2 regions of the Halomonas sp. KM072 genome follow, and region 1 is predicted to be linked to the other one. Evidence: riboswitches for the same ligand, from Rfam matches in the RefSeq annotation. Region 1 holds a riboswitch; the other holds the start of a gene.
The links. A riboswitch is a leader RNA that binds a small molecule or an ion and turns the genes downstream of it on or off. The one in region 1 is predicted to bind thiamine pyrophosphate.
Positions count from the first base shown of each region.

Region 2: it holds a riboswitch for thiamine pyrophosphate, as region 1 does, so the genes downstream of both, thiM (hydroxyethylthiazole kinase) here and RVM26_RS02345 (SLC5/6 family protein) in region 1, are expected to answer to the same signal.

Region 1 covers NZ_CP136132.1:488,468-502,681, forward strand. The annotation lists gene RVM26_RS02305 (circularly permuted type 2 ATP-grasp protein) at 1-15, opposite strand, end outside; gene RVM26_RS02310 (transglutaminase family protein) at 89-3,442, opposite strand; gene RVM26_RS02315 (circularly permuted type 2 ATP-grasp protein) at 3,851-5,335, shown strand; gene RVM26_RS02320 (alpha-E domain-containing protein) at 5,340-6,338, shown strand; gene RVM26_RS02325 (zinc-binding metallopeptidase family protein) at 6,339-7,400, opposite strand; gene RVM26_RS02330 (CoA-acylating methylmalonate-semialdehyde dehydrogenase) at 7,654-9,150, shown strand; gene RVM26_RS02335 (hypothetical protein) at 9,217-9,906, opposite strand; gene RVM26_RS02340 (carboxymuconolactone decarboxylase family protein) at 10,083-10,670, shown strand; TPP riboswitch at 10,739-10,842, shown strand; gene RVM26_RS02345 (SLC5/6 family protein) at 10,832-12,205, shown strand; gene RVM26_RS02350 (GAF domain-containing protein) at 12,289-13,389, shown strand; gene RVM26_RS02355 (GGDEF domain-containing protein) at 13,323-13,634, shown strand; gene RVM26_RS02360 (hypothetical protein) at 13,649-13,858, shown strand; gene RVM26_RS02365 (hypothetical protein) at 13,892-14,074, opposite strand; gene RVM26_RS02370 (DUF1289 domain-containing protein) at 14,058-14,214, opposite strand, start outside.
Region 2 covers NZ_CP136132.1:3,565,475-3,579,688, forward strand. The annotation lists gene rpsK (30S ribosomal protein S11) at 1-14, shown strand, start outside; gene rpsD (30S ribosomal protein S4) at 27-647, shown strand; gene RVM26_RS17015 (DNA-directed RNA polymerase subunit alpha) at 773-1,768, shown strand; gene rplQ (50S ribosomal protein L17) at 1,808-2,194, shown strand; gene ltrA (group II intron reverse transcriptase/maturase) at 2,803-4,002, shown strand; gene RVM26_RS17030 (serine hydrolase) at 4,234-5,613, shown strand; gene RVM26_RS17035 (DMT family transporter) at 5,722-6,597, shown strand; gene trhP (peptidase U32 family protein) at 6,699-8,054, shown strand; gene RVM26_RS17045 (DODA-type extradiol aromatic ring-opening family dioxygenase) at 8,047-8,784, opposite strand; gene RVM26_RS17050 (DoxX family protein) at 8,838-9,248, opposite strand; gene RVM26_RS17055 (LysR family transcriptional regulator) at 9,341-10,261, opposite strand; gene thiE (thiamine phosphate synthase) at 10,258-10,872, opposite strand; gene thiM (hydroxyethylthiazole kinase) at 10,862-11,671, opposite strand; TPP riboswitch at 11,698-11,789, opposite strand; gene RVM26_RS17070 (hypothetical protein) at 11,838-12,182, opposite strand; gene RVM26_RS17075 (DUF2237 family protein) at 12,303-12,677, opposite strand; gene gloA (lactoylglutathione lyase) at 12,884-13,417, shown strand; gene RVM26_RS17085 (DUF6164 family protein) at 13,419-13,784, shown strand; gene RVM26_RS17090 (cupin domain-containing protein) at 13,765-14,214, opposite strand, start outside.

The DNA of each region.
Region 1 (14,214 bases):
GACAGGGGCGGTCATGATCCTGAGAGTCCTGAGCGAGTAAGGGACGGATTATCCTGCAGCTAGCACCGATAGGAAAGCATTACACTCCTCATCGGCGCGGGCTCCAGCGTAGGTCAAGGGTACACGGCAGTTCCTGGCTGGGTGTTTCTGGCATGGGCGCCTGGTAGCCATGACCGTGGCCGCTGTCGCTGAAGCGGCCCAGGCGTCTGGCTTCGGCTTCGAAGGCATTGACCGGGAACGTCTCGAAGCTGCGCCCCGTGGGATGCACGACATGGTAGGTGCAGCCCGCCACCGAACGCTGGTTCCAGGTGTCGATCACATCGAATACCAGCGGGGCATGCACGGGGATCTGGGGGTGCAGGGCCGATGGCGGTTGCCAGGCGCGGTAGCGCACACCTGCGACGGCTTCGCCGTTGCGCCCGGTGGGAGTGAGCGGCACCTGGCGGCCATTGCAGGTCACCACGTAGCGGTCGCCGCTCATGCCGTTGACCTTCACTTCCAGGCGTTCCACCGAGGAGTCCACATAGCGGGCGGTACCGCCTGCCGTGGCTTCTTCACCCAGCACGTGCCAGGGCTCGATGGCCTGGCGCAGCTCGATGGAGAGCATGGGAGTATGCAAGCGGCCATGCACCGGGAAGCGGAACTCCCGGAACGGCGCAAACCACTCCAGCTCGAAATCGAACCCATGGTGGCGCAGGTCGTGCAGCACATCGTTCAGGTCTTCCCACAGGTAGTGCGGCAGCATCCAGCGGTCCTGCAGGGCACTGCCCCAGCGTACCGGGCGCGCACGGTAGGGCGTCTTCCAGCAGCGCGCCACCAGAGCGCGGATGAGCAGCGTCTGCATCAGACCCATGCGGGCGTGGGGGGGCATTTCAAAGCCGCGCAGCTCCAGTAGCCCTAAACGGCCGCTGTCGCTGTCCGGTGAGTAGAGCTTGTCGATACAGAACTCGGCGCGGTGGGTGTTGCCGGTCAGGTCGGTGAGCAGGTGACGCAGCAGTCGGTCCACCAGCCAGGGCTGAACGACCTCGCCTTCGGGCATCTGTTGCAGGGCGATTTCCAGCTCGTAGAGCGCCTCGTGGCGGGCTTCATCCACTCGCGGGGCCTGGCTGGTCGGGCCAATGAACAGCCCGGAAAACAGATACGACAGGCTCGGGTGGTGCTGCCAGTAGGTCACCAGGCTGGCCAGCAGGTCCGGCCGACGCAGAAAAGGTGAATCCTCCGGTGTCATGCCGCCCAGCGTGACATGGTTGCCGCCGCCGGTGCCGGTATGGCGGCCATCGACCATGAATTTTTCGGTGCCCAGCCGCGCCTGGCGGGCTTCGTCGTAGAGCCGTTCGGTCTGGGCGACCAGCGCTGGCCAGCTGTCGGCCGGCATGATGTTGACCTCGATGACACCGGGGTCCGGGGTGATCTGGAAGCTGGACAAACGCGGGTCACGGGGCGGCGCGTAGCCTTCGATCATGACCGGGCAAGCCAGCGCCTGGGCGGTTTCCTCGATGCTGCTCAACAGGTCGAGGTAGTGCTCCAGGTGAGTCAGCGGCGGCAGGAAGATATGCAGGCGGCCCTCGCGAGGCTCGACGCACAGGCTGGTATGGATCACCTTGTGTTCGCGGTCGTCGGCGGCGCTTGGCTGCTGCTGAACGGCTTCGCCTTCCGGGTGGCTATGGCTGGGATGCAGGCTCTGGCCATGGCGCTCGGCGCTGGTGAAGCGATGCTGTTCGGCATTGCGGCGCGCCACTTCCCCGTGAATGTCGCCCAGCGCAGGTCGCGGTGCAAACAGCGACTGGGGCTGCGGCTGGTCTTCCGGGTCGGCCCAGGGCAGTGCCGACAGCGGCAGACGCAGGCCCATGGGTGAGTCGCCCGGCACCAGGAAGAGATGGTCGCGCTTGAGCGGCCAGCGGCCGCTCTCCCAGCGATGAGACTGGGCAATCGAGTGGCGCAGCGGGAGCGCATAGCCCACCACAGCGCCCAGGTCCTGCTCCAGCAGGCGTGCCAGGCGACGGCGTTCGGCATCGTCTTTCAGGTCGGCGTTACGCGGGTCGACGCTGACCGGCAGGGTCTGCTCTTTCCAGAGGTAGTAGTAGGCATCTTCGTAGGCGGGAATCCAGTGGCGCTGCGCCACGCCCAGACGCTCGCCCAAGGCATGAATGAAGCGCTCTACCATGGCGTCGTCCACCTTGGCGAGGGGCGAGCCTTCGGTGCTGGCCAGCCACTTGGGGTCGCGCCACAGGGGCACACCATCCTTGCGCCAGTAACAGGCCAGCGCCCAGCGGGGCAGCGGCTCGCCGGGGTACCACTTGCCCTGTTGCTGCTGAATGACGCTACCGGCCGCGTAGGCTTCCTGCAGTCGGGTCAGCAGCGCCTCGGCACGCTCACGCTTGTGCTCGCCCAGCGCTTCGGTGTTCCACTGGGGGCTCTCCATGTCGTCGATGGAAACGAAGGTCGGCTCGCCCCCCATGGTCAGGCGAACATCCTGCTGCTGGAGGACCTCATCCACCTGGTCGCCCAGTGCCAGAATGGCCTGCCACTGCTGGTCGCTGTAGGGGCGGGTGACGCGCGGGTCTTCATGGATGCGCTCCACGCGCATCTCGACATCGAACTCCACTTCGCACTTGTCGGAAAAACCGGTAATGGCCGCAGCGCTGCCGGTGGTGGGGGTGGCGGCCAGCGGAATATGCCCTTCACCAGCGAACAGGCCGGAGGTGGGGTCCAGGCCCACCCAGCCTGCGCCCGGCAGGAAGACTTCGGTCCAGGCATGCAGGTCGGTAAAGTCCACCTCGGTACCGCTGGGGCCATCCAGCGCTTTGACATCCGGGGTCAATTGAATCAGGTAGCCGGACACGAAGCGGGCGGCCAGCCCCAGATGGCGCAGGATCTGTACCAACAGCCAGGCGCTGTCACGACAGGATCCACTGCCCAGGGTGAGTGTTTCTTCACAGCTTTGTACGCCGGGCTCCATACGTACCAGATAGCTGATGTCCTGTTGCAGACGCTGGTTGAGCGCCACCAGAAAATCGACGCTGGTGGTGGGCTCCCGAGAAACTTCCTTTAGCCACTCCTTCAGACGTGGCCCCGCTTCGGTAACCTCCAGGTAGGGGCCCAGCTCTTTGCGAAGCTCGTCGGAATAGCTAAAGGGAATGGTCTGGGCGGCATCGTCCAGAAAAAAATCGAACGGGTTGATGACCGTCATCGGCGCCACCAGCTCGACGGCAATGGTGAGCTCCTTGCGTGGCTCTGGAAACACGATACGCGCATTAAAGTTGCCAAAGGGGTCTTGCTGCCAATTCAGAAAGTGGTCATCCCCTGAAATATTCAGCGAGTAGGCATCGATATGCGTGCGGCAGTGGGGGGCCGGGCGCAGGCGGACGACATGGGGTGACAGTTTGACGGGGCGGTCAAATCGATAGGTCGTGCGGTGATGCAAGGCAACGCGAATGGTCATGAGCCACCCTCAAATAAAAGCGTAAATTCTCGCAGCTACTGATGAGCTGCGACGCAACAAGACATTTACCCAAGAGTATCGTTGGAGTTGAACTTTTTTGCAGCTGCAATATGCCTCAAGGCGTTTAAGAAGTGTGGAAAATTGTTATCGCACTAAATTGGTGCTTTTTTTATGTGTCTTTTTGGTTGGGGCACTAAATTGGTTCAGGTGGCGTATGAAAAAAACATCAGTGCTCAGAAAAGCGGGCATGTTTTATCAAAACTCAGCGTCATAGCGTTGAAAAATCGGGGAAGGTGGTACGCGTCTTGCGTGGTTATATAGCCCAATAAGTACGTCGATTGCACGCGGCAGGCCTACACTATTGTTCAAGGAAGTTGCCGCTTCCACCCTAGCGCCAGGAGAGCGCCCATGAGCCAAGTCAATTGGAACAACTATGCGTGCCGTGAGTTTTATGATGAGTTGCTAGAGGCGCCGGGCAAACCCAGGGCCTCTGCCGATGAACTTTGCAATATGTTGGCTCGGTTTAGTGCCGAGGAGTTGGCGGAAAGAAAAACCGCCGCAGAAATTGCCATTCGTACCATGGGTATTACGTTTACCGTTTATTCCGAAGGGGCGATGATCGACCGTGCCTGGCCATTCGATATCGTGCCCAGGATCATACCGGCCCATGAATGGCGCAAGACAGAAGCCGGTTTAAAGCAGCGCGTTCAAGCACTTAATCTCTTTATCGACGATCTTTATCATGACCAGAAAGTGGTCAAGGACAAAGTGCTGCCTGCGGAAGTACTGGCCCAGTCGGCCAACTTTCGTCCCCAGTGTGTAGGGATCAATCCGCCCCATGGTATCTGGGCGCATATCTGCGGTTCGGACCTGGTGCGCGGAGGCGATGGCACGCTTTATGTGCTGGAGGATAACCTGCGAATTCCTTCCGGCGTATCCTACATGCTGGAAAACCGCAACGTGACCAAGCGCGTGCTTCCCGAGCTGTTTGCCTCGGGCAAGATTCTGCCGGTAGACGACTACGTGGCGCAGCTGTACGACATGCTGGCAGCCATGTCTCCCCGCCCGGGTGATGACCCTCAGGTCGTGGTATTGACCCCCGGCATCTACAACTCGGCCTATTTCGAACATGCCTATCTGGCCCAGCAGATGGGGGTCGAGCTGGTGCAGGGCAGCGACATGCTGGTGGACGACGATGACGTGGTCTACATGCGTACGGTGGAGGGGCTGCGACGGGTGGATGTCATTTATCGTCGTGTGGATGACGAGTTTCTGGACCCTGAAGCCTTCAATCCGCATTCCATGCTGGGCGTGCCTGGGCTGATGCGCGCCTGGCGGGCGGGCAAGGTGGCGCTGGCCAATGCGCCAGGGGCAGGCGTGGCAGACGACAAGGTGGTATACGCCTTCGTGCCAGAGCTGATCCGCTACTATCTGGACCAGGAGCCGCTGCTGCCCAACGTGCCCAGCTACCTGTGCATGTTCGATGAAGACCGCAAGTACGTACTGGATCACCTCGATGAGCTGGTGGTGAAGCCTGCCAATGAGTCCGGCGGGTATGGCATGCTGATCGGGCCTCGCTCCACCAAGGAAACCCGTGACGAGTTCGCCCGCCTGATCAAGGAGAACCCGCGCAACTACATGGCCCAGCCTACGCTGGCGCTCTCCACCACGCCCACCCTGGCCAACGGCTTGCCGCAACCGCGCCATGTGGACCTGCGCCCGTTCATTCTCTCCGGCCCTGAAACCCATGTCACTACGGGAGGCTTGACCCGCGTGGCGTTGGTGGAAGGCTCGCTGGTGGTCAACTCTTCTCAAGGGGGCGGCAGCAAGGATACCTGGATCGTCGAGGTCGATGAGAACGCGGCTGATGCCGCCGAGCAGGAAGGAGTCTAGCGCCATGCTGTCACGCGTAGCTGAAAACCTGTACTGGATGGCGCGCTACATCGAGCGGGCCGAAGACACTGCGCGGCTGTTGAGCGTCAATAGTCACCTGATGCTCGACCTGCCGCGCCACCTGCCGCTGGGCTGGGCGCCGCTAATCGAAATGACCGGCACCCTTGAAGCGTTCAACGAGCGCCATTCCAGCTTTGACGAGCGCAGTGTCGTGCATTTTTTATGCGCCGATGCGCAAAATGGCAGCTCGATTCTCTCGGCGCTGGCCAGCGCTCGGGAAAACCTGCGCACTACTCGGGACGTGGTGCCCAGAGAAATCTGGGAGGAGGTCAATCAGCTCTATCTGAGCGTGGCCGACCACGCGGAAAACGGCGTCAGCCCGCGCCGACGCGACTCCTTCTTGAAGAACGTGATTCGTGGCTGCCAGACGCTGACTGGCCTGATCGAAGGCACGTTGAGTCATGGCTCGGCACGTACCTTCATCCAGTTGGGAAGGCATCTTGAACGGGCCGACATGACCACGCGTATCGTGGACGTGCGCTCGGCAAGCCTGTTGCCCCAGAACCCTGAAGAGCTGCTGCCGTTCGAGAACCTGCAGTGGATGAGCGTGCTCAAGTCCCTGACGGCTTATCAGATGTATCGTCAGGAAGTGCGGCTGAGAGTGCGGGGCCCCGATGTGCTGCGCTTCCTGCTACAGGACCCGAACCTGCCGCGCTCAATTGCCTGTAGCCTGGAAACGCTGGGCCAGGAGCTGCAGCTGCTGCCTCGGCAGGATCGGGTGGCCGCCACGGTGTCGCTGGTACGGGCCGATGTGGTCGACGCCGATATCCAGGCGCTGGCTCACTCGCCCAGCAAGCTGCATGCGTTCGTCGACGAGCTGCAGATCGGCTTTGCCGCGATCCATGACACGCTCAAGGCCACGTATTTCGTGAACAGCGACAACGTGCCCAAGGTGACCCAGCGTCAAAGCCAGGGCCACCTGGGTGATCATGACAACGATTGATCACGCGGAGCGAGCGTCGGCGCTGGCGTTGTGGATCAGTTCGTGAAGGTACGCCAGCTTGTCGCGTACCGGGGGTGGCAGCACCCCCGGTGCCAGGTCCAGTAGCCCCATGTCGCGGTTGAGTTCATTGACGGCCATGCCTACCTGATGAAACGCCCGTAACATGCTGTCCAGCGTGCCGTCATATTCGGCGCGTGAAATTCCCATGTGCAGAGCGGTATCCAGCACGGCCACCATGTCCAGATAAAACGCGAAGGTTTCGGCAAAGTCCTCCCACGGGTGCATGGAGGCATAGGCAGAAATGAACCGGGTCGGCCAGTCGGCTGGCGCGCCTTGCTGGTAGTAGATTTCCAGCGCATCACCGTAGGTGGGGTCGTTATGGTCGCCAAACACTCGGCAGCTGGCGGCCTCGTCCTGATCCTTGACTAACAAGTCCCAATAGTAATGCCCCACTTCATGGCGAAAATGGCCGATCAGGGTGCGGTGGGACTCGTTCATGTCCACCCGCAGTCGCTCACGCTCGACGTCGTCGGCTTCCTTGACGTTGATGGTGATATGGCCGTTGGCATGGCCGGTATAGACCTTTTCCTGATTCGCGGTGGAGCGCCAGAGCCCTTTGTCGGGGAGGGCGTCGGCCATGAACGAGAAGCTCAAGGGGACGCGAATATCATCGCCCTGGGTTCCGTGAGGGAGCTTGAGAATCTCCAGGGTGTGGAACAGACGACGCTTGGCAGCTTCCAGTGCGGCCCAGCGCTCGCGGTGACCCGCTACATTCAGGTCAGGAATCACATCGTTGTAGCGACAGCAGTCGCACAGCGTGTCGGCTTCGCCTTGGGCCATGATCACCATGCGGTTGCATACGTTCTCTACCGCGTAATTGTGGCACTTCATCAAGTGGGTGCCGCAGCCTTCGTGAGTGCAGCGGTATCCGCCGCCTTCCAGGGGGGCCAGAGCAACGATATTGCTGCAGGCCGGGCACCAGCCGACTTCCGACTCACAGGCCACGCAGTGGGTGTTTTCGAAGAACAGCGGATTGCCGCATTGGCAGCTGAACGTTTGCATGGATGCCTCCTTGTGGAAAGCCACGTTATGCATCGTCGATAGTCAGGTCAGAAATAGTCAGGTCAGAAATAGTCAGGTCAGAAAGGTGCTTTGTCAGCATAGCGAGGCTGCTTCCCGTAGGGAAAGGCTATTTCCCCATGGCCGTGAATTTAGCTTTATCGAGTGGCTAATTGACGTTTACGTCAACTTGCTGATATACCCTAGTGGCTCCTTATTCAAACCCATAACAAACACAACCACGAGGAACGTCTGTATGTCCGTTCGCCAGATTCCCATGTATATCGATGGTCAGCCGGTCGAGTCGCAAAGCCAGGAGTGGCGGGACGTCGTCAATCCGGCGACCCAGCAGGTCGTGGCCCGCGTGCCGTTCTGTACCCCTGAAGAGGTAGAGCGTGCCATTGCCAGTGCCAAAACCGCGTTCAAGGAGTGGCGCAAGGTGCCACTGGGCAAACGCATGCGCATCATGCTGAAGCTTCAGGCCCTGATTCGTGAGCACACCGCAGAGCTCGCCGCGCTGATCACCGAAGAGCATGGCAAGACGCTGCCTGACGCGGAAGGTGAGGTTGGCCGCGGGCTGGAAGTGGTCGAGCACGCCTGTTCGATCACGTCTCTGCAGCTGGGTGAGCTGGCCGAAAATGCGGCCAATGAGGTCGATGTGTACACCATGCATCAACCGCTCGGTGTGGGCGCCGGGATCACTGCGTTCAACTTCCCCATCATGCTGCCCTGCTTCATGTTCCCGCTGGCCATTGCCACGGGCAATACGTTCGTTCTGAAGCCTTCCGAGCAGGACCCCAGCTCGACCATGCGGCTGGTGGAACTGGCCCATGAGGCGGGTATTCCAGCGGGCGTGCTCAACGTGGTGCATGGCGGGCCCGAGGTCGCCAACCAGATTGCCGACCACCAGGACATCAAGGCGCTGTCGTTCATTGGCTCTACCCATGTGGGGTCGCTGCTATATGGCCGTGCGGCGGCTGCCGGTAAGCGCATGCAGTCCATGATGGGGGCCAAGAACCACTGCGTGGTGATGCCGGATGCCAACCGTAGTCAGGCCATCGACAGCCTTCTGGGGTCGGCTTTCGGGGCGGCAGGACAGCGCTGCATGGCCAATTCGGTGGTGGTGCTGGTAGGCAAGGCACAGGAGTGGCTGAGCGATATCGAAGCGGGCGCCCGCAGCATGAAGGTGGGCCCCGGTACTCAGCGGGATGCCGATTTGGGGCCGCTGGTGTCTCCTCAGGCCAAGGAGCGTGTCGAGCGCTTGATCACCGCCGGTGAAAAAGAGGGGGCAACGCTGCTGGTGGATGGCCGAGGCTATACGGTAGAAGGATACCCGGAGGGCAACTTTGTGGGGCCGACGCTGTTTGCCAACGTCACGCCGGAGATGACCATCTACCGTGAAGAAATATTTGGCCCGGTGCTATGCGTGGTGGGGGTCGAGACGCTGGACGACGCCATCGACTTCATCAACGCCAATCCGAACGGCAATGGCACGTCGATTTTTACCAACTCGGGCTGGGTGGCACGCCGATTCGAAACCGATATCGACGTTGGTCAGATCGGTATCAACGTGCCGATTCCGGTGCCGGTAGCTTATTTCAGCTTCACCGGCTCTCGGGCTTCCAAACTGGGGGATTTGGGCCCCAATGGTAAGCAGGCCATCGCGTTCTGGACACAAACCAAGACGGTGACTGCACGCTGGTTCGAGCCCGAGAACGTCTCCAGCGGGATCAATAGCACGATCGCTCTGTAGAAATCCGCTTGAAGAGTGGGTGACACGTCAGAAGTCTTCTTCCCGATGGAAGAAGACTTCTGTTATTCAAACGGGCTCGAACAGCGGCAGGCTGTCGCGCAGGAGCTGCTCGATAGGCTCAAGTTGGCTTTCATGCAGCACCAGAAGGTAGGGAGCATCTGGCTCATCGTTCAGCGGGGCCAGCAGGGCAAATTCGCCCTCTTCGAGATGGAACTCATGGATTTCGCGCAGGCCGTGGGGCGTTTCGCACTGAGAGCAGCGGTAAGTATCGTCTTCGCCATAGACCAGGCGATGATACATCTTGAACAGCGTGTAAAGCGCCAGCCCCCCTTCGAACGCTGGCCAGCGAGCAGGCGTTTCGCGGATATCCTCGTTCAGGGTCAGGCCTTCGGCTTCGGCACCTGCGATGGCGTCGGCCAGCGGCGCTGCCAGGATGGCGCTGCCATCGGCAGGTAGCGGTGCATTCTGTCGATTGGCCGCCGCAAAACGCGCAGCCGCGGCATGGAAATCTGCCAAACTGTTCAGGTGGAAATCAGCATGTTGCAGGTCTTCTGGCTCGAAGCCGCCGTTCTCCCAACCGTGAATCACCCGTAACGTGATTTGACCATGAGCGATAGGGCGAGCCAGCAAAGTATGAAGCATGATGCGGATATGCAACTGGCGCTCATCCGTATCGTTTTCGAACGCACGGTAGGGGTCCGCGAACAATGCATGCAAACGCCCTGGCGTGTGCTCTCTTGCTTCAGAATAAGACATGGTGGTTTCCCTGTTCCAGACGCCGCTTGGCTCAACGCTAACGGCTCTTGTGAGATATGCTCAGCAAGAGTATGGCGAGCCTCAAGGTGTAATGAAAGCCTAAAGAGTTAGCATTTTGTTAACCATAAAGACGTATTGAAGATGACGGTCATCAACATAACAAGAAAGAGGTAAACATGTCTGCGTCATTAAGCCGATTTAATATCCCCGAGAGCCTGGACGACCTGCCTGACGACATTCGCAAGGCCATGTTGGCGGTGCAGGAAAAAGCCGGGTTCGTGCCCAATGTGTTTCTCATGCTGGCGCATCGCCCAGCGGAATTTCGCGCTTTCTTTGCCTACCACGATGCATTGATGGAGCGGGAATCCGACACCTTGACCAAGGCAGAAAAGGAAATGATCGTGGTCGCCACCAGCGCTCGCAATCGCTGCCTATACTGCGTCGTGGCGCATGGCGCGCTGGTACGCATCTACAGCAAAGACCCTCTGCTGGCCGACAACGTGGCCATCAACCACCACACAGCGGGGCTGAGCGAGCGGCACCTGCGCATGCTCGATTTTGCGCTGCACAGCGCCATCGAGCTGGGGGAGTTGACGCCGCAGTGGCAAACCCGGTTGGCGGAAGTGGACTTTACCCTGGAAGACTGCTGGGACATCGGTGCCATCGCCGCCTTTTTTGGCATGTCGAATCGTTTGGTCACCCTGGCGGGAACCCCTCCTAATCCAGAGTTCTATCTCATGGGGCGCGTGCCGAAACCAGCCTAGGCCATGGTTCAGGACGCATTGTAACGCTTTACCAGGGTTCCCCTTTCAGTGAAGATACCGCCTTCATTCACTGTCGCCAGGGGAGCCCACTACGGGCTGAGAATGCGCGTCACGCAGACCCTGGAACCTGATCCGGTTAATACCGGCGGAGGAAGCGCGACATGCCGTACCTGACGTCTGCTGTGCTGGGCGCAGCGCTGTGCTGCTTTGCTTTTTTAGGCCTTCGGGCACGTTTTGGGGGAGGCTCGCTGGATGACTATGTCACGGCGCGCAACTCACAGACGGCAACCACCCTGGGGCTCTCTTTTCTGGCGTCGGGGATGGGGGCCTGGATTCTCTTCGCGCCTCCTGAAATCGGCGCGTTCGTGGGGCCGGTGGCTCTGTTGGGCTATGCCTTGGGGTCGGCGCTGCCCTTTCTGGTGCTGGGGCTCTACGGGCCCAGAATACGTCGGGCGCTGCCAGGCGGGCGCAGTATCGCCGAGTTCGCCGAGGTGTGTTACGGGAAAGGGGTTCGCCACTGTGTCACGCTGGCCTCCGTGGCGTACATGGGGTGTTTCCTGGCGGCTGAACTGACGGCCATCGGTGCCATTACCGCGCTACTGTCAGATGTTCCACCTGCCTGGGTCATCATTGGCGTAGCGCTGACGACCCTCGTCTATACTGTTCTGGGTGGACTGCGAGCCAGTTTGGCCACCGACCGCTGGCAGGCTTGGCTACTGTTGATCTTGCTATGTGCCGTGGCGGGCGTGACGTTATGGCGCTTGCCTGCCATGCCCAGTGACGCGGCGTTGCCGGCCTTGCCCATGGGAACTTCGCTGAGCGTGGCATTGACACTGGTCATTGCCGTGACCGCAGCCAACCTGTTCCATCAGGGCTATTGGCAGCGGCTGTGGGCGGCTCAGGATAGCGCCAGTCTTGGCCGTGGGGCATGGCTGGGAGGCGGCATGACGGTGGTCGTGGTCATGGTCATCGGTGGAGTCGGCATGATGGCAGCGCTGAGCGGTGTGAACCTCGGCGAGCCGCCGATGCCCTTTTTTGCCCTGTTGGCAGAGGCTCCTGTATGGATCACGCTACCGGCACTGGTGCTGGCCGTGACGCTGGTGACCTCCAGCGTGGATACGCTGCAAAACGGCATTGCGTCGCTGTGGGCAACGGGAGAGCAGCCACATGCCTTGAACAAGGCACGCTGGATCACGGTACTGCTGATGGTGCCGGTGATTCTCATCGCCTTGCAGGGGCTGTCGGTGCTGAGACTGTTCCTGATTGCCGATTTGCTGTGTGCGGCCATCGTGGTGCCAGTGCTGCTGGGCCTGTGGCAGCGCATGACGCCACTGGCGGCCATCAGTGGTGGTGTAGCGGGCCTGGTGGGGGCGGTATTGCCGGGCTGGCTGGGTCAAGGCTCCTTGATGGCGGGCATCATGGCTGCCACGTTTCCTGGCAGTATTCCCACCCTCGGGCCCTTCCTGGGAGCGCTGCTGCTCTCTAGTCTGGTCAGCGTCATCGTGGCCTGTAGCACCCCTGTGGGTAAGCGGTGACAAAAAAATCAAGGCGTTAGGCAGGCTCACAAGTTTCACGTTATGATGTTCAGGGGGTGTTAACGACATTAGGTGTAACGACCATGAGCCACCTGTTGCCATCGAATGAAGCGCTGCGTATTGCCGCCTTGCAAGAGCTGGCGTTGCTGGACACCCCCAATGAACCGGTATTCGATCGAGTCACTCGGTTGGTGACGGTCCTGCTGGGGGTCCCTCAATCTACCGTCACGCTGGTGGATACCGACCGCCAGTGGTTCAAGTCTCAGGTTGGGCTGGAACTTTCGGAAACGCCGCGCGACGTGGCGTTCTGTGCCTATACCGTGCTGGCGGAAGCGCCGCTGGTCGTCAACGATGCGCTTCAGGATCCGCGCTTCGCCAGCAACCCTTATGTCATCAAACCCGACGGCATACGCTTTTATGCCGGAATCCCTCTGAAAACCACCCAAGGTCTGGTATTGGGCTCCCTGTGTGCCATGGATTCGCGCCCTCGCGAACTGAGCCCCCAGGAATTCACCGCGCTACAAGACCTGGCCGATGTGGTGTCCGGTGAAATTCATTTGCGCGAGCGTTTGATACAGGAAGAGAAGCGTAATGCCAGTTTCAAACGTGACCTCACCGCGCTGCATAACAGCCTGGAACAGCAGATAGAGCGGCGTACCCGCGAGCTCAATCTGGTCATCGAGTCGGCCTACGACGCCTACCTGAGCATCGACGATCGTGGCCGTGTTCTGGACTGGAACCACGCAGCGCATACCATGTTCGGCTGGTCGCGCAAGGAGGCGTTGACTCGTCCCGTCACCGACCTGATGTTTCCTGCTGGCGTGCCTCGGGAAGACGATGCTTCACCCATCGAGTGGGAAGCACGGCGTCGAGACGGAGGACGTTTGCCGGTAGAAATACGCCACAAACGCTACGAGCTCAATGGGCGCTGGCGGCGCAGCCTGTTCATTCACGACATCACCGATCGGCAGCAGCTGGCACGCCTGCGTGACCAGGAGGCCAGGCAGGATGCCTTGACCGAGTTGCCCAACCGCCGAGCCCTCGACGAACGCTTGCCTGAGGCCATGGCGCGGGCGATGAGCTATTGCGAGACATCGCCAATCGCCTCAAAACCGCCGTGCGTGAAACGGACTTCGTGGCCCGTTGGGCAGGGGACGAGTTCGTTCTGGTGCTGGAGAATATAGAGCACGATGCCATCGCACCGCTGGCGCAGAAGTTGATCCAGCTCATTGAAGTCCCTCTATCCATAGGCGATACCGTGCTCAAGGTCAGCACCAGTATCGGTATTGCAGAGTATGTCCCCGGGGCAGAAGAAACCCCGCAAGAGTTGTTGAAGCGAGCCGATGTGGCGATGTACGAAGCCAAGCGAGCCGGCAAGGCGCAAACGCGCTTGGCAAGCCCTGCGCTGCCTTCAACCGACGCCAGTTAATTCAAGGAAAGCACATGATTCGATGTCTGATGACCACACCAGAGGGAGAAGTGCGCGAAGGCGACCTCTCGCTGATCGATGTCTGGAAACGCCAGGAGGGCGCGCATATCTGGGTCGATATGCAGGGCGAAAGTGAAGCCAGCGAGCGCGAGGTGCTCGAGGGATTTTCCTGCCATCCCATGGCGATTCAGGATGCCCACAAGGTGCGTCATCCTCTGTGGTGATCTGGTGGATGGCTACATCTCGATTTCATCGCATCAGTTGAACATCACCATGGTGTGGTTGCATAGCGCAAACAGCGTGGGGAAAAAAGCCGAGGCAGAGAGGCCAAACAGCAATGCCCCTGTACAGGCACCCACCAGGAAGGTGCCTATCAGGTGGTGGAAAATATCTTGAGTGATCGGCACGCCCAGCCTGCGCTGATCAAGGAGTAACGTCATCGCCGAGGTCCAGGTAACCGGCCTGTTCGATACGCGTCCAGACGGGCGCTTTCTCTGCGTCGGTCATGCTGCCCCAGCAGGCAATCTCATCCAGAGTGCGCCCGCAGCCGCTGCACAGCGCCGTCTCGGGGTTGATTTGG
Region 2 (14,214 bases), 800 kb from region 1:
AACGCCGCGTTTAAGGAGACAGATTCATGGCTCGTTATATTGGACCGAAGTGCAAACTGTCTCGTCGTGAGGGCACCGATCTCTTCCTGAAGAGTGGCGTGACTCCCTTCGAGAAAAAGTGTAAATCCGAGCAGATCCCGGGTGTACACGGCCAGCGTCGTCAGCGTCTTTCCGACTACGGCTTGCAGCTTCGCGAGAAGCAGAAAGTACGCCGTATGTATGGCGTACTCGAAAAGCAGTTCCGCAACTACTACAAAGAAGCCGCTCGCCTGAAAGGTGCGACCGGTGAAGTACTGTTGCAACTGCTTGAATCCCGACTGGATAACGTCGTCTACCGCATGGGCTTCGGCTCGACTCGCTCTGAAGCGCGTCAGCTGGTCAGCCACAAGGCGATTTCCGTCAACGGCCGCACCGTTAACGTTGCTTCCTACCAAGTGAAGCCGGGTGACGTGGTAGCTGTTCGTGAAAAGGCGAAGAACCAGGCTCGTATCCAAAGCGCGTTGAGCATTGCTGCCAACCGTGGCGATATCACCTGGATCGAAATCGACGCCAAGAAGATGGAAGGCACTTTCAAGGCTCTGCCTGAACGCGGTGACCTGACTGCCGACATCAACGAAAACCTGATCGTCGAGCTGTACTCCAAGTAAGCAGTCTGTTTGTTGCTTCTGCTTCTTGAGGCCTGGGCGGGATAGCAAAGCTAACCGCCCAGATGCTCTTGAGTATTGTGCTTTAGAGTACTCAGTATCCGTTTGGCAGCCTGAAAGGTGTTCATATGCAGCGTTCAGTGACAGAGTTTCTTCGCCCCCGCGACATCAAGGTCGAAGAGATCAGCGCACATCATGCCAAAATCGTTCTCGAACCGTTCGAGCGCGGCTTTGGTCACACCCTGGGGAATGCACTTCGTCGCATTCTGCTTTCATCCATGCCCGGCGCTGCCGTGGTAGAGGCTGAAATCGCCGGTGTAGAGCACGAATACAGTGCGCTCGAAGGGGTGCAGGAAGATGTCATCGAAATCCTCCTGAACTTGAAAGATGTTGCGATCAAGATGCACAGCCGCGATGAGGCGGTGCTCTCGCTGAACAAGCAGGGCCCAGCCGTCGTCACCGCTGGCGACATTGCGCTTGATCATAGCGTCGAAATCGTCAACCCGGACCACGTCATTGCACACGTCAATGAAGGTGCCGAGCTGAAAATTCAGCTTAAGGTCGCGCTGGGTCGTGGTTACGAACCGGCTGACGCTCGTGGCTCTGATGAAGAGACCCGTGCGATTGGCCGCCTGCAGCTGGATGCCACCTTCAGCCCTGTTCGCCGTGTTTCCTACTCGGTCGAAGCCGCTCGTGTCGAGCAGCGTACCGACCTCGATAAGCTGATTATCGACCTGGAAACCGACGGCACCCTGGATCCGGAAGAGGCTATCCGTCGCAGTGCGACCATTCTGCAAGAGCAGCTGGCCGCCTTCGTCGACCTGGAAGCTGACAAAGAGCAGGAAGTCGAAGAGGAAGAGGATCACGTCGATCCGATCCTATTGCGCCCCGTAGACGATCTCGAGTTGACCGTACGCAGCGCTAACTGCCTCAAAGCCGAGAATATCTACTACATCGGTGATCTGATTCAGCGCACGGAAGTGGAGCTGCTGAAGACCCCGAACCTCGGTAAGAAGTCCTTGAATGAAATCAAGGATGTATTGGCAGCGCGCGGCTTGTCCCTCGGCATGCGGCTGGAAAATTGGCCACCCGCTAGCCTGAAGGACGACAAGGCCTCCGCGTAAGCGTCGACTTGAGTCCCAGTTTGGTAAGGAATTACAACCATGCGTCATCGTAAGAGTGGTCGTCATCTGAATCGTACCAGCTCGCACCGTCAGGCCATGTTCAAGAACATGTCTGTCTCGCTGGTCGAACATGAAGTCATCAAGACAACCCTGCCCAAGGCCAAGGAACTGCGTCGCGTTATCGAGCCGCTGATCACCCTGGCTAAGCAGGATAGCGTTGCAAACCGCCGTTTGGCCTTTGCTCGTACGCGCTCCAAAGAAGCCGTCGGCAAACTGTTCAACGAGCTGGGTCCGCGCTACGCTGAGCGTCCGGGTGGTTACATCCGTATTCTCAAGTGCGGTTACCGCACCGGCGACAACGCGCCCATGGCGTACGTTGAGCTCGTAGACCGCCCGGTGGCTGAAGAAGAAGCCGTCGCTGAATAAGCGCTGCTCCTTCTGGTAGGCACAATGAAAACCGACCCTTTGGGGTCGGTTTTTTTGTGCGCCCGGCACGGGCGCACTCCTGGAGGTGCAAGTCCTCCCGTAAGCTGGCCACAGCGAACGAAGCGAAGCGCAACTGCGGAAGGGTGACCAACCGTGGGAAGGAAGCGTGGAGCGTAAACCGCGAGCCGATGAACAAGAACCGGATAGGAGGCGCTGCCGAGCAGGGCGAGCGGGCAAGAAGCCGCGAAGCTCTTGTGGCCAAGGCGACGTAGCGTATATCCGGCGGTTGTGCGGTGAAGGAGTGTGTCCTTACCCGGGGAGATCTCGCCTTATGCCTGAAAGGGCAACGTGACCACACGGAGCGAGAAGTCAGCAGAGGCCGTAGTAGCTCCTCGTCTTTTTTGGAGCAAAGGGCTGAACGAGAAGGAGCGTCAAACGTCTTGTCGATGAGATCAGTAATGCATCAGATGCCCGCGACTGCGGGGCGGGAGAAGGCATGCCAAGGTGAAGCCTTGTCGTCCTGCTCCAGCGATGAAACTGGCCTCCCGCGACAAGTGTCGGAGGACGCAGGGCAAGGTCTGCTTGAGCGGGCCTTCGCAAGAGAGAACATGCTACGTGCATGGAAGCGCGTGCGTGCCAACAAGGGAGCAGCAGGCATCGATGGTCTGGACATTGCTCAGACCGCCGAGCACCTAAGGTGGGCCTGGCCCGATATTCGACAGCAGCTTCTTGCAAGTCGATATTATCCTCAGCCTGTCCGCCGAGTGGCTATTCCGAAGCCAGATGGAAGCGAACGAGAACTGGGGATACCCACCGTGACTGACCGTCTTATCCAACAGGCACTGCTGCAAGTTCTACAACCGCTGATCGATCCTACTTTTAGCGAGCACAGCTACGGCTTCCGTCCGGGCCGCCGTGCCCATGATGCCGTACAAGCTGCTCAGCGCTTCGCCCAACAGGGTTACCACACCGTTGTTGATGTTGACTTGTCACGATTCTTTGACCGAGTCAATCATGACATCCTGATAGACCGCCTGAGGAAACGCATCCAGGATAATCGTGTTATCCATCTGGTTCGTGCGTATTTGAATGCGGGAATAATGGAAGGAGGGGTGGTCATTCATCGGCATGAGGGGACGCCGCAGGGTGGCCCATTATCGCCGCTACTGGCCAATATCCTGCTGGATGAGGTGGATCGCACACTGGAACATCGCGGCCACCACTTTGCTCGCTATGCCGACGACTGCAACGTTTACGTGCGTAGCCAGAAAGCAGGGGAGCGAGTCATGGCTTTGCTACGACGCTGTTACAGTAAGCTGCGCTTGACGATCAATGAGTCCAAGAGTGCGGTCACCAGCGTGTTTGGCCGCAAGTTCCTGGGCTACGCCCTGTGGGAAGCCAAGGGTGGAGATGTCCGACGTGGTATATCAGCCAAAGCGTTGGGGACATTTAAACAGCGGATTAGGCAACTGACACGCCGAAATGGCGGGCGCAGTATCGCACAGGTCGTCGCCTATCTACGACGCTACCTTTTAGGCTGGCAAGGCTACTTTAAGCTGTCGCAAACACCTCGTATCTGGAGGTCGCTGGACGGGTGGATACGAAGACGTTTAAGAGCTTTGCACCTAAAGCAATGGCGTCGGGGTAAGACGATTTATCGTGAGCTGCTGCGTCTTGGCGCGACGCCGAGGGTAGCACAATCGGTGGCGGCGTTGAGTCGTCGTTGGTGGCACAACAGTCTGTCGGGAGTCCATCATGTATTAACGGTGGCCTACTTTGATCGGTTGGGCGTGCCCCGTCTCTCATAACCTCAACTTCTCGAACCGCCCGGTGCGGACCCGCATGCCGGGTGGTGTGGCAGGGGATCGGTCAGCCATGCTGACCGCCCCTATGCCGATATATCTGCGCTTTTTCCGCTGCTTTATCGAGATGAATGCTCTATGGGAAGATCTATTTAACGATAAGGCATGCTAGGCTAATGCAGCAGCCGTATGAATGGCCAAGTGTCGGGCAGTGTGATCAATCAGTAAGAGGTCGGTATGGCAACAATACGGGGAGTGAGCACAGGGGTTTGGGCGGCGCACTGGCTACTGGTCATGCTGATGATGACGCTGATGGGTAGCGCCAACGCCCAGGCGAATCCTCGTTATGCAGGCATCGTTGTGGATCTCGAAAACGGCGAAGTGCTATACGCTGAAAATGCTGACGAGCCACGCTATCCTGCGTCGCTCACGAAAATGATGACGCTCTACCTAACATTCGAAGCGCTGGAGGAGGGAAGGCTAAGCCTCGATCAGCCGTTGCCCGTTTCTGCTCAGGCGGCTGCCATGCCGGCGACCAAACTATGGCTGTCGGCCGGTAGCTCCATTCCTGTGGATACGGCGATTCGTGCGCTAGCCGTGCGTTCTGCCAACGATGTGGCGGTCGTGGTGGCAGAGGCACTAGGAGGCAGCGAGCAACGCTTTGCGAACCTGATGACGGCGAAGGCGCGTGAGTTGGGCATGAATGCCACTACCTTCCGCAACGCTTCGGGCTTACCGGATGATCTGCAAATCACCACCGCGCGAGATATGTTGACGCTCTCGGTGCGGGTGATGCAGGACTTTCCCCAGTATTACCACTATTTCGGTTTGCAGGAGTTCACCTACCGCGGTACTCGCCATACCAGCCACAACCGATTGGTGCGTGACTACCCAGGGGCCGATGGCTTAAAAACTGGTTTCATTCGCGCCTCAGGCTTTAACGTGGCCACCACTGCTGTCCATGATGGCCGCCGTATGGTAGCCGTAGTGATGGGTGGATTCAGTTCCTCTTCCCGTGATACCCATATGGCAGATCTGCTAGACCGCAGCTTTATGCGTGCGTCGCTAAGAGATCAACGCTCATGGCTTGCTGATACCAGTTTCTCAAGTGAGTTTATGGGGTTTGCGGGACCAGCCCAACCGCTTACTCAGCCTCGCTCACAACCGATGATGGCTAATATCTCCGCCACGTCGCTATCACCCACACGGCCCATGTCTAACAGTACGCCGGCACAAACCGTTGAGGCCCAGCTTCTCCAAGCGGAGGCCGCACGTGAGGAGGCACCAGAAGCTGCCTCGCAAGATCCACTGCAAGCCTTTATTGAGCGGGAGCGCGTGCTGGCGACGGCACCTCCCACTGCGCAAATGGCCTCTGCTGGCTGGGGCATTCAAGTAGGTGCCTTTAGCCAGGCGGCCCAAGCTGAGCAATTGGCTCGCCAAGCCGCGCAGCGGCTGCCAACGAGCGTGGGAGGCCGCGTTGCCATCGATCCGCTTCAGGGGCCCACGACAGTATTTCGCGCCCGTGTCGTCTCACTGAACGAATCCCAGGCGCGGCAAGCTTGCCAAACGCTTCAGGCGCAGGGCATGGATTGTATGGTGGTCAACGCAAGCCTTTAACCACCGCAGTGGTTCACCGCCCCGCTAATGTACGTTGGCGGGGCTTTTTATTGTATGTCGATGATATCCGAGTAGGACCATAACAATAGCAACACAAGGAGCATGTTTATGACGCCATCCTTAAAAGGCATACTTTGCATGTGCTTAGGCGTGCTGTTTTTAGCACTAGGGGACGCAGTATCAAAGTGGTTAGGGGCGGTGCACTCCCCGATACAAATTATTTTTTTCCGCACGCTAGTATCGTTACCGCTCATTGCTCTGTTGGCTTATTTTGGCGGCGGGCTACGCAAGCTGCGCACCAAGCGGCCAGGCGTTCACCTGCTGCGTGGGTTGATCTACACCGCCACCATGGTGTGCTTTGTGTGGGGGCTAACCCTGTTACCGCTGGCAGAAGCCACCGCCATTGCGTTTGTCGCACCGCTATTTGTCACGCTGCTATCCGTGCCGCTTTTAGGTGAGCGTATTGATCCGCCAGTGCTTGTAGCATCACTGGTAGGCTTTGTGGGCGTGCTGATTGTAGTTCGCCCGGGCGGAGGTGCGTTTCAACTAGGCGCCATGATTATGCTGGCCGCAGCGGTATTTTATGCCCTGATGATGGTCACGGCGCGGCGCTATGGCGCCAACGAGCACCTGTGGGCCATGGTGTTCTACATGACGGCCGTGCCGCTGGTACTGACGGGCCTCAGCCTGCCCTGGGTATGGCAAACGCCCCATCCCTGGCACTGGCTGGGCTTTGCCGCCTCCGGGGTGCTGGGGGTGGGGGCCACGGCGTTCATCACCCTGGCCTTTCGCCATGCGCCCGCCGCCATTGCGGCGCCCTTCGATTACACCGCCATGCTGTGGGCCGTGCTGCTGGGGTGGTGGTTCTGGGGAGAACTGCCGGACGTCTGGGTCTGGGTAGGCAGCGCGCTGATCATGTGCAGCGGTCTGGCCATTGCCTATCACGACCGTCGCACCACCCTGAAACGTCGCCCCACGGCCTGACATGCACCGGGAATTGACCCAGGTCAGCAAACCGGCCGACGGGCCGCAACCGGCGAGGTGCGCTGGCTATAATGCCGCCCGTTCAAACAACGGTGACGGTTATGCAAGCTCCCGAACTTCTCTCGCCTGCGGGCACGTTTCACAACATGCGTTACGCGTTTGCCTACGGGGCCGATGCGGTCTACGCCGGGCAGCCGCGCTACTCGCTACGGGTGCGCAATAACGACTTCAAGGTGGCGACGCTGCACCGGGGCATCGAGTATGCCCATGCCAGAGGCAAGCAGTTCTACGTGGCCTCCAACATCGCTGCGCACAACAGCAAGCTCACGACCTACCTGCGGGATATGGAGCCGGTGATCGAGGCTGGGCCGGACGCTCTGATCATGTCCGACCCCGGGCTGATCATGATGATCCGTGAGCGCTGGCCGCACCAAGTCATCCACCTGTCGGTGCAGGCCAATGTGGTGAACTGGGCCGCGGTCAAGTTCTGGCAGCGGCAGGGGATTCAGCGCATCATTCTTTCTCGGGAGCTATCGTTGGAAGAGGTGGCTGAGATCCGCACCGAATGCCCGGATATCGAGATCGAGACGTTCGTTCACGGTGCGCTGTGCATCGCATATTCAGGACGCTGCCTGCTCTCGGGGTACGTCAATCGCCGTGACCCGAACCAGGGCACCTGCACCAACGCCTGCCGCTGGCAATACAAGACGCTGGATGCCACTCAGGATGCCACCGGCGAGCTGATAACCGTGGCGGCAGACACCGAGCGGGCCGCGTTGATCGAAGATGTCTCCCGGCCGGGCAAGCGGATGCCCCTCTACGAAGATGAGCACGGCACTTACCTGTTCAACTCCAAGGACCTGCGCGCCGTGCAGCACGTGGCACGCTTGGCGCGCCTGGGTGTGGCGTCACTGAAGATCGAAGGACGTACCAAGTCCCACTACTACGTGGCGCGTACTGCGCAGGTGTATCGTCAGGCCATTGACGATGCCGTGGCAGGCCGCCCCTTCGACATGGGCTTGATGGATCAGTTGGAAAACCTGGCCAACCGAGGCTATACCGAGGGCTTTTACCGCCGCCATGTGCACGATGAGTTTCAGAACTACGAGCGCGGCCACTCCGTTGGCGTGCACCAGCAGTTCGTGGGCGACATCATCGGTGTCGATGCCACGGGCAGCCTGCTGGACGTCGAGGTCAAGAATCGCTTCGAAGTGGGCGATGCCATGGAGCTGATGCTGCCCGGCGGCAATCGTCGTTTCGTGCTGAAGCAGATGGAAAGCGGGCGCGGTGAGTATCAGACTGCCGCACCCGGCTCAGGGCATCGTGTCCGCATAGCGCTACCTGGCGCGCCCATCGCCCCGGAGCAGTGGGAGTTTGCCCTGCTGATGCGGGATCTTCCTACCGCTCCCTCCCACACCCCCGCCCAGGCCAGCCATCTGGGCGTGGCCGTCAGTTGAACGCGTAGACATCCATCGCCAGCACGCCGTGCTCGACGCTATGGTGCAGCCGCTGGCCCTGGCCCCCGGCTCCCATGGCGACCAGTAACGGTTGGAAGTGCTCCGGCGTGGGATGGTTGCGCTGGGCATGGGGAGCCGTTTGCCATGTCAGCAGCGCCTCCCGCGCGTCTTTGTCCAGTTGGGTGTGTGCCCAATCGGCAAAGGCATCCACCCAGCCTGGCGCCTGGCTGCCCTGAGGCAGTAGCGCATGCAGGTTATGGGTCAGGCTGCCGGAGCCCACGACCAGAATACCTTCGCTGCGCAGGTGGGCAAGCCGCTGGCCCAACTCCATCAGCGCCGCGTTGCTCCACCGGCTGGGAAGCGACAGCGACACGACCGGTAGCCTGGCCTCGGGGTACATCAGGGAAAGTGGCACCCAAGCGCCGTGGTCCATGCCGCGCTCCACGAGTCTGGCACCGAGCGTGTTGCCCAGCGTTGCGGCCAGGGCTGGGTCCCCCGGTGCCGGGTACTGCACGGCGAACAACGCCGCCGGAAAACCGCCAAAATCGTGGAGGGTCTCGGGGTGAGCGCTCTGACTGATGAGCAGCTCCGGCGTTTCCCAGTGGGCTGAGACCACGACGATGGCCTTGGGGCGAAGCGTCTGGCCCAGCTCACGCAGGAACTGGTGAGCGGGCGTGGGGGTCAGCGCCAGCATGGGCGAGCCGTGAGAGATAAACAGGCTAGGTAACATAAGGCACCTCGATGTGCAGCCTGCCAGCGTAGGCACGCCAGCAGGCCAGTGGCTCACGCGAAGCGGCGTGCAACGACCAGGCTGCCGCTGCCAAGGCCGGCTTGCACGACCAGTGCAATGGCCCAGAATACCGGGAATTCCCAGCCGCCGCCCGGGTTGGAAAAGAGCCAGCCGTTACCGATATGTACCCAGGCGGCTCCCAGCAAAACCGGTACCAGGGCAAGGCTGACCCAGCGGGTATAGATACCCAGCAGCAGGGCCAGGCCTCCGCCGACTTCCGCCGCAATGGTCAGGTAGGCCAGAAAGCCTGGCAGGCCCAGCGACTCAAAATAGCCGACCGTTCCAGGCAGGGTGAACACGAATACTTTCAACAGCCCGTGGGCCAGGGTCATGATGCCCAGGCTGATGCGCAGCAGGGCAGTGGCATGCAGGTGTGATGCTTGAGTCGTCAGTGTCGTCGTCATGGTGTTCTCTCGTGGTCGTCGGCATCCCCTCTGGATGCGATGACGCCACTTTACGACGACTGCCTGTCTGGATAATCCCTGCTTTTGGCACTTCACTGTTGCGCTGGGCGCGACAATCCCAGCGCCTTCTCCCAGGCGGGTGGGTCGCCCCAGGCAACCGTCAACTGGTCGATCAGGCGTGCCACTTTGGCAGGCAAAAACTGCCGGGCAGGATAGAGCGCGTGGATGTCCAGGTACGTGGGAGGTATCTCCTGCAATAGCGGCACCAGGCGGCCCTGGGCGATGCTTTCGGTCACCAGGAAGCTGGGCTGATGGGCGATGCCTAGCCCGGCTTCCGCGGCATGGGTCAGCATATCGCCGTTATTGCTCTCCAGCGGTCCGTCGACACTCAACCACTGCTGCCCCACGCGCCAGTCGCCGCTGTTCTGGCCGCTGCGATAGCGTAGGCAACGATGGTCGGCCAGCGCCTCCAGGCGGGTGGGAGTGCCGTGCTGTGCCAGGTAGTCAGGAGAGGCGCAGAACACCATCTGGCAGCGTGCCAGGCGCTTGGCCACCAGGCTGGAATCCGGCAGGCTGCCAATGCGAATGGCCAGGTCGTATCCCTCTTCGAGCAGGTCTACACGGCGGTCATTGAGGTCCAGGCGCACCTCCAGGTGGGGATGATCCCGCATGAAGCGAGCCACCTCGGGAGCCAGGTAGCGAGTGCCAAAGCTCATGGGCCCGTTGATGCGCAGTCGTCCGCTCACGCTTTGAAGGCCGCTACCCACTTCATTGGCAGCCTCCTCCAGAGCCAGCAGGATCGCCTGTGCGCGGGCCAGATAGCGCTCGCCTGCTTCCGTCAGGTGCAGCCGCCGGGTGGTGCGCTGTATCAGCCGCGCGCCCAGTGATTCCTCGAGCGCCATGACCCGGCGCGATAGCAAGGTGCGCGAGAGGTCCAGGGCCTCCGCCGCCCGCGTGTAACTGCCTAACTCGGCCACCTTGACGAAGGCTGTCAGTTGGTCGAACTGGGTCATGACCTGAAGAACGCCTGGGCCGCCTGACGTGGGTCAGGATGGCCGCAAATGGCCGAGATCACCGCGAGCCCGTGGGCACCGGCGGCTTTCACCTGGGCGGCGTGCTCGGCTTTCAAGCCGCCGATGGCCACGCTGGGCAGCGGGCAGGCACTGGCCAGTTGGGCCAGCCCGGTAAAACCGATGGGCTGCGCGTGGTCCTGCTTGCTCCCGGTGGCAAACACGGGCCCCAGCCCCACGTAATCCAGCAGCGCCACGGGGGCACGCTGCAACTGTTCCAGAGTATTGATGGAGAGCCCGATGATCGCCTGCTCGCCCAGCACCTGGCGGGCCTGCATCACGTCCGTATCGCTCTGGCCAACGTGCAAGCCGTCGGCACCGCTGGCGTGCGCCACGTTCAGCCGGTCATTGATGATCAGCGGTACTCCGCTACCTGCCAGCACTTCCTTGAGACGCTTGGCCTGGGCAATCATGGCCTCGTCGCTGGCCTGCTTGTCGCGTAGCTGGACCAGCGTGACGCCTCCTGCCACGGCGGCTTCCACGGTACGTTCCAGGCCCGTGGAGGCGCATAGCTGAGCATCCGTGACCAGGTAGAGCGTAAGATCAACCGACATGTAGGGTCTCCGAGTGAGGTAGTGCAGGCAGGTCATCTGCCGTGAGCGAGTACAGGGTATCCAGCAGCGCCACATAGAAACTGCCCGGCCCTTCGGCCTGCTGCCCGGCGCGACTGCCTGCCAGATTGAAGTAGGTCAGGGCGCCGAGCGTGGCGGCCAGCGGGGCGTGACGGTTGGCCGCCACGAAGCCGGCGACCAGCGCGCTGAGCCCGCAGCCCAGGGTGGTTACCCGTGGCATCAGCGGGTGGCCGCCGGTCAAACGATACAGCGACTGGCCATCGGTGACGATATCGGTGGCCCCGGTCATGGCGACGACACAATGATACCGACGCGCCAGGGTGATGGCCGCTTGGGTGGCATCGTCGGTGCTGACCGTGGCATCCACGCCCCGGCCCTGGTGGGCAAGGCCGCTCAGCGCCATGATTTCCGAAGCATTGGCACGAATCACACTGGGCTGGTAAGCCAGCAGGGACAGGCAAGTTTGCTGGCGCAGCCGCGTGGCACCCACGGCAACCGGGTCCAGCACCCAGGGCACCGCGTGGGCCTGGGCAGAGTGGGCGGCCAGCTGCATGGCCTCGGCCCAAGGGGTAGAGAGCGTACCGATGTTGATCGAGAGCGCTCCCGCGATGGCGGTAAATTCCGCCACTTCTTCCTGGGCATGCAGCATGGCGGGGGAGGCCCCGGCGGCCAGCAGCAGGTTGGCGGTACTGTTCATGGCAACGTAGTTGGTGATGCAGTGAACCAGCGGGGTCTGGTCACGCAGCGCGAGCAGCGTCTCGCGTGGGCTGGGTAGGGTCATGACTTCCTCCCGGCAGGGAGGTGGTGAATGGAAGCACCACGACTCCCTACGCCGGTGCTATCCGGTTCAGGTTCAAAGGGTGCTTCTCAGCCGCGTCGCGGCGCCCCTGTCGTAGGCGTACTATCCTCGGCCAGGCGGGATGTGTAAAGCCAATGGTGCGGAAAGATCAGCGAAACGCGATGCGTGTGCCGTAGGTCAGCATTTCATCGGGCGTCATGGCGCTGCCCGAGACGCCGATCATCTCGTCGCCACACTGGTCGGAACAGGTCAATACGCCGTGGGTCAGCCCCAGTTGCCCGAGGGTGTCGCGGATTTCTCCGGTGCCCAGAAACGTGCTGACTTGCCCCTGTGCATTGCTCAGGTCCGAGACGCCGTGGGCATGATGAAAGCGGACCTTGTAGATGCCATCCATCGAGACGACCTCCACGATGGGGGAAAAGCCGTTCTGTAGCGCGTTGGCCAACTGCTTCAACGTCAGGCGATCATCTAGCGTCATTTCAATGTCGGTCATGACACACTCCCAGGCTAACGATACGCTGAATGTACAGCTGTAGAGACAGTAGTGTAGAAGAGTTGCATAGAAAATCCACTACGACCAATGCCTGGGGAAGCGCCCCGCGCGCTGGCAGGCCTAGTGCACTGCATCCAGGGCGTGTTGCTGTAGTTTGATCAGCGGAATGATGTCCAGCGTGCGTGCATTGGTGCCTGACAGAATCACCGGCGGGGCCAGACCGACCTCTGCGGCTTCTGCCCAACGGTGGGCACACAGGCACCAGCGATCACCGGGCCGCAGGCCAGGAAAGCCGTACTCGGGGCGCGGGGTGACCAGGTCATTGCCCTGCGCGCGGGAAAACGCCAGGAACTCCTCGGTGACCATGGCACATACCGAATGAATGCCCACATCGTCGGTGCCGACCCGGCAAAAGCCATCACGATAAAACCCCGTCTTGGGCGAGTGACAGCAGGGGGTGAGCGGCTCACCCAGTACATTGAGATCACGTGACATGCGGCCTCCTCAGGCAGGGGCTAGAATTATCGCAGCGCCGCCCTCATACATGACCCAAGGGGCGGTAACGGCGGATTCGATGGGGTTCGCGTTAGCAGCAGCCTAAAGCCTTGTACATGGTATGGGCTTCGTCAAAGTATTTACGTACCAAAGTGCCTACTTGGGCACCAATTGCCAGATACATCACGCAGCAACAGGAGAAAGTCATGTCGTTTTCAGGTGAACAGCATCCCGGTGTTGCCCCTGCGGCTCCCCAGACCCAAGGGTTTCGGTTGAATCACACCATGCTGCGGGTCAAGGACCCGGAGCGCGCGCTGGCGTTCTATTCCCGCGTATTTGGCATGCAGGTGCTGCGGCGGCTGGATTTCGAAGAAATGCAGTTCTCGCTCTATTTTCTGGCCAACGTGGAAGCCGACGACCAGGTGCCGGAGGACCAGAACGCTCGCACCGCCTGGACTTTCAGCCAGAAGGGCCTGCTGGAACTGACCCACAACTGGGGCACCGAAACCGAGCAGGACTTTGCCTACCACGACGGCAATGCCGAGCCCCAGGGGTTTGGCCACATCTGCTTCAGCGTGCCGGACCTGGAGGCCGCCCAGGCCTGGTTCGACGAGCACGATGTCACCTTCGTGAAGCGTGCCGACCAGGGCAAGATGAAAGACGTCATTTTCGTCAAGGACGCGGATGGCTACTGGATCGAAGTGATTCAGGCGGATCGCATGGCGGCATTGGGCGGCTAACATGGCACATTTGCTGTTCCGGTTGCGCCACGTGACCGATGAAGAGGCCATGGAAGTGCGCCAACTGCTGGATGAACACGGCTTCGACGTGTATGAAACCCAGGCGGGGTTTTTCCGCCTGGGGGTCGATGCCATCTGGCTGCGCAACCCGGCCCAGCGAGACGACGCCGAGGCGCTGCTGGCGCAGTACCAGGTCGAACGCCAGGCCAGCGTGCGAAAGGCCCACCAGGAAGCGCTGGCCCGCAACGAAGCGCCGACCTGGGGGCGGCGTTTACGGGAGCAGCCGATTCAGATCGCGCTGGTGATGGTCGCCGTGATCCTGATCGCGCTGCTGACCCTGCTGCCGTTCATTGGGCTGGCGCGTTAGTCTGGCACACCGCATCCGTCAGGTGCCCGCGTTTCATGTACATCATGACGCCGTGCTCACCGGCCCGCAGCGATGGGGTGGCCCCAGGTGGGAAGCGGCACCAGCTGCCCTGCGGGTATTCGTTGCCCGCCTCGTAGAGCGAGCCTTCCAGTACCAGCAGTTCCAGCCCGCCCGGTAGCGCAGGGTAATCGATGGTCACCTCATGCTCCCAGCGTTCCAGGCTGACCCGCTCCTGCGCGTAGGTGTGCAGCATCTTGTAGCCGATGCCTGGCCGCCGGTCGGGCTGCCAGGGCAGGCGGTGGGCAGGAATGGCCAGCTGCAGCAGGTCGTTGTCATCGAATTGATGCAGTTTCACCAGAATCAGCGCCCCCTCTTCGCCAATATGGGGCGTATGGCCAGTGCCAATGGGATTGCGCAGGTAGCTGCCCGC